DNA from 2 places in the Oceanobacillus longus genome. Region 1 is predicted to be linked to the other one. Evidence: a T-box and tRNA genes for the amino acid it is inferred to sense, from the RefSeq annotation. Region 1 holds a T-box; the other holds one or more tRNA genes.
The links. A T-box is a leader RNA that pairs with one kind of tRNA and senses whether it is charged. The one in region 1 lies ahead of trpS (tryptophan--tRNA ligase), so its partner is inferred to be a tRNA-Trp.

Region 1 (3,391 bases):
TACATGCAGCAGATAAACCTTGCAATACCCGTCCAATAATTAATAATACAGATCCTTGTGCCAGCACTAGTAACAAGGAACCAATCACACTCAACACTAAACCAACATAGGTGATTTTCTTCCTTCCTATCCTGTCTGCCATCCCACCTGCAACCACAATAAACATACCCGAAAACAGGGAAGTTAAGCTAATTGCAATATTCAAAGTTCCTAATTCAACACCCAAATCCGCTTGAACTGCTGGAACAATATTTACCATTGCTTGGGCAAATAACCAAAATGTAATAACACCAAATACAATACCAAAAATCATTTTATCCGTACCTTTATAGTTTGTTGCTTCCATACCATAATCCTCCTAAGTTCCTAATTCGACGTTACGTAATTTAAAAAAAATTCAAGTACATATTACTAAAGTGCACATGTTTTAAAAAATTATTAAAAATCCCTATAACTAAATTTAATTTTTTTAATCCGTTTGGTGAACTTTAAAAATAGTGTGAAGGAGTGAAAATAAGAATGGTTGAGCAAGAGGATTTTTAATCGTCTCATTTTATTGATGTTAAAACTTAACGAGGTAAAAGTGGCACTTATGTAGAATAAATTTAAATTTGCGAAAAGGTATACGGAACTTGAGTTAACGCTTATAATTATAAAGTTGTGATTTTTCTATAGGAGCGTATAAATAGATGCTTAAATCTTATGCTTGGTTAACTTTTTGTGTAATCGTATGGGGTAGTAATTTTGTATTTGGAAAGATTTTAGTTCAATATTTCTCCCCAAGTCTATTAACATCACTGAGACTTTTCTTTATTGTGTTATTTTTACTTGGATTATCAACTTATAAAAAACATTTTAAACGGTTAAATAAAACCGATTTACTTGCTATTTCCATTCTGGGGGTTATTGGTGTATTTATAAATCAATGGTCTTTTTTTGTAGGACTACAAACAGCAGATCCAACAACATCTGCATTAATTCTAGCAACAACTCCCATTTTAACCGGATTCTTAGCGGCCCTTTTCTTAAAAGAGAGATTATCGATTCGCATGGTTTTAGGGTCTTTTATAGCGATACTAGGTATTTATTTTGTAGTAGCTAAAGGGAGTTTATCTTCTTTAGACATGGACAAGGGTCTTCTCTGGATTGTTGTAACGATGGTAACTTTCGCTATCATGATTATTATGACAAAAGTGCTCTCCCAAAGAGTTGATCCACTTACTATTACCTTATATTCGAATATTGTAGGGTTTATTGTTTCAGTCCCCTTTGTTTTTATATTAGATAATCCTTTACGGATAAGTATGGATATTCCTGATTGGGTTTTTCTAATTACAACGGCAATTGTTGTACACGGTATAGCTACACTTATTTGGAATAAGAATATTCGGTATGTCAACGCTTCGAATGCATCGATATTATCTAATTTAGAACCTTTTGTTGCAATGATTATGGGATTGATCTTATTGTACAAGCCGATTACAGGTGTAGAGATAGTCGGGTCCTTTTTTATTGTGGGAGGCGTTATTCTATCCACTTACCAACGTAAGAACCATTCACTCGAATAAAAGCTGGTGAAAAGAAACCGTGTTTAATCCAAACTTGCAACTGAAATTCCTTGCTTTATGATTTAAAGTTTGTATATAATAAATTAAATTCATATTTATAGCGATGATAAAGATAGAGTACAATTACCCACTGATTTTAAGAGAGCTTGTGGTTGGTGAAAACAAGCATCAAGGTAAATTGGAATTGGACTTTCGAGCTTATTTATAAAGTGATCTTACATTTTATGTAAGATAATTAGGGTGGCACCGCGGTTCATTCGTCCCTTGCGATGGGAGAAGAGTGGGCTTTTTTTAATGTAGAAATAAAAATGGAGTGATAAAAAATGGAAACAATTTTCTCAGGAATTCAGCCGAGCGGAACTTTAACACTTGGTAATTACCTTGGAGCAATCCAGCAGTTTGTGGAATTACAAAACGATAATGACTGTTATTTCTGTATTGTGGATGAACATGCAATTACCGTACCACAGGAACGATTGAAATTGAGAAGTAATATTCGTTCCCTTGCAGCATTATATATTGCTTCAGGAATCGATCCTGAAACCTCAACGCTTTTTGTACAATCTGAAGTACCTGCACATACCCAACTGGGGTGGATGTTGCAATCAATCAGCTATATCGGTGAATTGGAACGTATGACACAGTATAAGGATAAATCTGCAGGGAAAGAAGCTATTTCCTCTGCATTATTAACCTATCCGTCTCTCATGGCTGCAGATATCCTACTTTATAATACAAATATCGTACCTGTTGGTGATGATCAAAAACAACATCTTGAGCTGACAAGAGATTTGGCCGGGCGCTTTAATAACCGTTTTAATGATATTTTTACCATTCCCGATATTCGTATTCCAAAAGTTGGAGCGCGTATCATGTCTTTACAGGAACCTATGAAGAAGATGAGTAAATCCGATGAAAATGAAAAAGGCTTTATTTCCATGCTTGACGAACCAAAGAAAATTGAGAAAAAAATCAAAAGCGCAGTTACTGATTCAGAAGGAATTGTTAAATATGATAAAGAAAATAAGCCTGGTGTTTCCAACCTGCTTACCATTTATTCTAGCTGCACCGGGGAGTCGATAAAATCCTTGGAAGCTAAATATGAAGGGAAAGGTTACGGCGATTTTAAACAAGGCGTAGCAAATGCTGTAATTGAAACGTTGAAACCAATTCAAGACAGGTACGCTGAATTAATTAACTCCGTAAAATTGGATGATATTTTAGATCAAGGTGCAGAGAAAGCATCCTTTACAGCGAATAAAACTGTTGCGAAGGCAAAAAAAGCAATGGGACTTGGAAGAGTAAAAAAATAATCGTAAAAAAGTTGCCCAGGCATAGAGCCCGGGCAACTTTTTTGTTGTGGAATTTGCTTGGACATGTGAACTTCAGCATTTTGTTTGTGAACTTCAGCTTTTTTGGTGTGAACTTCGGCACTTTTCCTGTGAATTTCAGCATCTTTCTTGTGAACTTCAGCACTCTCCACCAAAACCACAGTATCTCAAGCACAATTATTGAAATAAAATGTTGCCTGGCTATTTCTGATTCGAAGTATTGGGCTCCGGTCCTAATTCCGCTTCCCACATTTTTTCCAGGAATTGCTGGCCACGTATGAGTTTTGCACATAGCTCCTCATGTGACGGACTCCAGCCTTCTTTCACGCCATTATACAATGTTTCCCATACCCGATTTTCATCCATGTAACGGATTGCTGGATACTGTTTCGGGTCCCATTCAGTCAGCCAGTAACGCAATTCTTCTCTGTTATTCGTAGTCTTCAATTGATCAAGCCCAATCATGAGCAATTGCTTCAACTGCCTTTCCTT
Region 2 (3,391 bases), on a different contig from region 1:
ATGCATATAATGTAACTTGTCCTTGTTTTTCAAGGAATGTCTGGTAGCAATAGCGAAGAGGTCACACCTGTTCCCATCTCGAACACAGAAGTTAAGCTCTTCAGCGTCGATGGTAGTTGGGGCATTGCCCCTGCAAGAGTAGAACGCCGCCAGGCAACAATCCATTACTGTATAACGTTTAAAGTTATTATAGCAATGGCTCTGCTCCGAAATATCTAGATTCCGAGGACAAGCAATCAATGTTTGAACTATTAACTTAGAATTTCGGTATTGGATTATTCCACAGTAGCTCAGTGGTAGAGCAATCGGCTGTTAACCGATCGGTCGTAGGTTCGAATCCTACCTGTGGAGCCAAATGGAGAGCTGTCCGAGTGGCCGAAGGAGCACGATTGGAAATCGTGTAGGCCGCTAACGCGGCCTCGAGGGTTCGAATCCCTCGCTCTCCGCCACTACTTATTATTTAATGGCCCGTTGGTCAAGCGGTTAAGACACCGCCCTTTCACGGCGGTATCACGGGTTCGAATCCCGTACGGGTCACCAACATGGAGGATTAGCTCAGCTGGGAGAGCACCTGCCTTACAAGCAGGGGGTCGCAGGTTCGAGCCCTGCATCCTCCACCATTTTTAAACATTTAGATAAATATTAATTTATCTCCCAAATCGCGGGGTGGAGCAGTCTGGTAGCTCGTTGGGCTCATAACCCAGAGGTCGTAGGTTCAAATCCTGCCCCCGCAACCAAATTATTTCAGGTTAACTACGTTGAATAGACTTCTTTGTTAATTGAAAATCAGTAGTGCTTGAAGAGTGCAATCAACCAATTAATTATTATTAATGGTTAAGTAAATTTCCTTATTTCAAATAAGGTCCGGTAGTTCAGTTGGTTAGAATGCCTGCCTGTCACGCAGGAGGTCGCGGGTTCGAGTCCCGTCCGGACCGCCACTTTTTTTAAGAGAGTAGTATTATAATTTAATAATATTCCATGGCTTGGTAGCTCAGTCGGTAGAGCAGAGGACTGAAAATCCTTGTGTCGGCGGTTCGATTCCGTCCCGAGCCACCTTTTTTATTTAAACATTTTTGGAGGGGTAGCGAAGTGGCTAAACGCGGCGGACTGTAAATCCGCTCCCTCAGGGTTCGGCAGTTCGAATCTGCCCCCCTCCACCATGTTTTATTTTCAACTAAATTTCATATAGGGGTATAGTTTAACGGTAGAACTACGGTCTCCAAAACCGTCAATGTGGGTTCGATTCCTACTACCCCTGCTTTTATTATGGCGGTCGTGGCGAAGGGGTTAACGCACCGGATTGTGGCTCCGGCATTCGTGGGTTCGATTCCCATCGGTCGCCCTCATAATAATTTTTGGGCCATAGCCAAGCGGTAAGGCATCGGGTTTTGATCCCGTGTACCCCAGGTTCGAATCCTGGTGGCCCAGCCATTTGCGGAAGTAGTTCAGTGGTAGAACATCACCTTGCCAAGGTGGGGGTCGCGGGTTCGAATCCCGTCTTCCGCTCCATTATATTATTGGCGGTATAGCCAAGTGGTAAGGCAGAGGTCTGCAAAACCTTTATCACCGGTTCAAATCCGGTTACCGCCTCCATATCACATGCCGGTGTGGCGGAATTGGCAGACGCGCGGGACTCAAAATCCCGTGTCTTCACGGACGTGTCGGTTCGACCCCGACCACCGGTATCATAACATTAATAGGACGGTGTTCTCTTTGGAGAGCGCCGTCTTTTTTGCGTACATTTTGCGTTGAGCCTTCGATATTTAGTCCCGTGCATAGGTACTCTTACTTCCGCTTTCCTTTCATTAATTCAGGGCGAGTGTTTTTTTTATAGGCAATCGACGTAGCAAAAAATTAGCACCGATGTAATCGATATAGCAACGGAGCTTATCGAGTTGGAAACGTTGTCCTTCCTTGAATCGGTACGCATAATCAGAAGTATATCCGCATTTGAAGCAAATCCAGAAAATATTTTCGGCCAATGCTATAAGACCGAGTTCCGAACAATAGTAGTAAGGTAATCGATACTTTTGCCTTGATTGCAACAGTTACAGGTATTGTAACTAGTCTTGGGTATGGTGGATTGCTTGGTCACCATATGTAGGTACATTTATTGCGAGAGTTTCAGAGGGGCGTACACTTAGAGAATTCCCTATTGCAGTTTTACTTGTTCCTTCTTTAGTTAATTTTTTATGGTTTACGTTGATTGGTATCTTGAGTACAATGCCGTTTAGTATAATTGCTTCGATTTTAACGATAATTTTAATTGTTGTTTTCTTTATAACTTCTGCTGATTCAGCGACATTTGTTTTGAGTATGCATTCCACTAATGGATCTTTAAATCCTGCAAAACGGTTTAAATTCGTTTGGGGTATCGTTCTTTCATTAACTGCTATTAATTTGTTATATAGCGGAGGACTGCAAGCAGTACAAAATGTGATGATTATTGCTGCGTTTCCATTTTCTATTATATTGCTGCTTATGGTTTGTTCTCTTTTAAAGTCACTGAGATTGGAAAAAGTTAATGGAAAACAAAAAAAGTAAGGGTTTAAAATTAATCGGAATCAGTACAATAGCCCAATAATTATTGGTACATGATGCATAGGCTAATGGAGTAGATATGTATTTAGAAATGAGGGAAATAGATGAATAAAGAATGGAAAGAAAATATGGAATCTCCGGAGCATATGAATGATTTACATGAAGGCTATTTACAGCAACCGTATTATAGAGTGGAAAGCCAAGATATTCACGGGGAAGAGCGATTTGTTGGTCCTTTTCTCGTACCATTTGTAGGTGCGCTGGCAGGTGGCCTTTTGGCAGGTGCAGTTTTCAGTCCGAATTATGGTTATTATCCACCTTATCCAGTATATGCAGCCTATCCACCATACCCTTCATACCCTCCATATCCGTACTACCCACATTATTATGGTTATTAAGCAGTTATGAACGGAATAGACGTGCATCGTTTCATTCGATGTACGTCTCACTTTTTTCCGGAGTACATGAAATTTGATGCACCCTTTGTTGCTGTCGCACATTTATTCACCGCAATTATTAGTGCAAATAATCTAGGGGTTCCACTACTTTTTCTGATGAAGCTGGCGTCTGACTCCTTATAAATGATTAATGAGCCGTATCATAAACAGATACGACTCATTGTAAATCCTCGTGTATTAGCTCCTTTTATCTTCTTCCTTCTTTGTTTTATCAATATATTCTTTCATTGCTTTTTTATTTGGAGTAAGTGTTAAACCTAACGACTTTCTTTCCTGATTAGCATCTTTGTAAAATGCGATCGCCATCAATATGACCACCACACTGAATGGCAATGCTGATATAATCGCTGCAGATTGTAATGCATTTAATCCGCTTTCTCCACCTGCTAACA

Region 2: it encodes a tRNA-Trp, which carries the amino acid that the T-box ahead of trpS (tryptophan--tRNA ligase) is inferred to sense. The anticodon was not compared.

What each region holds. Positions count from the first base shown of each region.
Region 1 is NZ_JBHSAO010000008.1:224,705-228,095, forward strand. Features, by position in the region: gene ACFOUV_RS11755 (MFS transporter) at 1-346, opposite strand, end outside; gene ACFOUV_RS11760 (DMT family transporter) at 690-1,568, shown strand; T-box leader at 1,663-1,836, shown strand; gene trpS (tryptophan--tRNA ligase) at 1,892-2,881, shown strand; gene ACFOUV_RS11770 (YjbA family protein) at 3,101-3,391, opposite strand, start outside.
Region 2 is NZ_JBHSAO010000020.1:11,042-14,432, reverse strand. Features, by position in the region: rRNA gene rrf (5S ribosomal RNA) at 40-155, shown strand; tRNA gene ACFOUV_RS18520 (tRNA-Asn) at 280-354, shown strand; tRNA gene ACFOUV_RS18515 (tRNA-Ser) at 358-449, shown strand; tRNA gene ACFOUV_RS18510 (tRNA-Glu) at 466-540, shown strand; tRNA gene ACFOUV_RS18505 (tRNA-Val) at 545-620, shown strand; tRNA gene ACFOUV_RS18500 (tRNA-Met) at 661-737, shown strand; tRNA gene ACFOUV_RS18495 (tRNA-Asp) at 862-938, shown strand; tRNA gene ACFOUV_RS18490 (tRNA-Phe) at 981-1,053, shown strand; tRNA gene ACFOUV_RS18485 (tRNA-Tyr) at 1,076-1,160, shown strand; tRNA gene ACFOUV_RS18480 (tRNA-Trp) at 1,188-1,258, shown strand; tRNA gene ACFOUV_RS18475 (tRNA-His) at 1,270-1,342, shown strand; tRNA gene ACFOUV_RS18470 (tRNA-Gln) at 1,357-1,431, shown strand; tRNA gene ACFOUV_RS18465 (tRNA-Gly) at 1,435-1,509, shown strand; tRNA gene ACFOUV_RS18460 (tRNA-Cys) at 1,520-1,593, shown strand; tRNA gene ACFOUV_RS18455 (tRNA-Leu) at 1,602-1,685, shown strand; gene ACFOUV_RS18450 (BCCT family transporter) at 2,083-2,544, shown strand; gene ACFOUV_RS18445 (hypothetical protein) at 2,646-2,939, shown strand; gene ACFOUV_RS18440 (BCCT family transporter) at 3,177-3,391, opposite strand, start outside.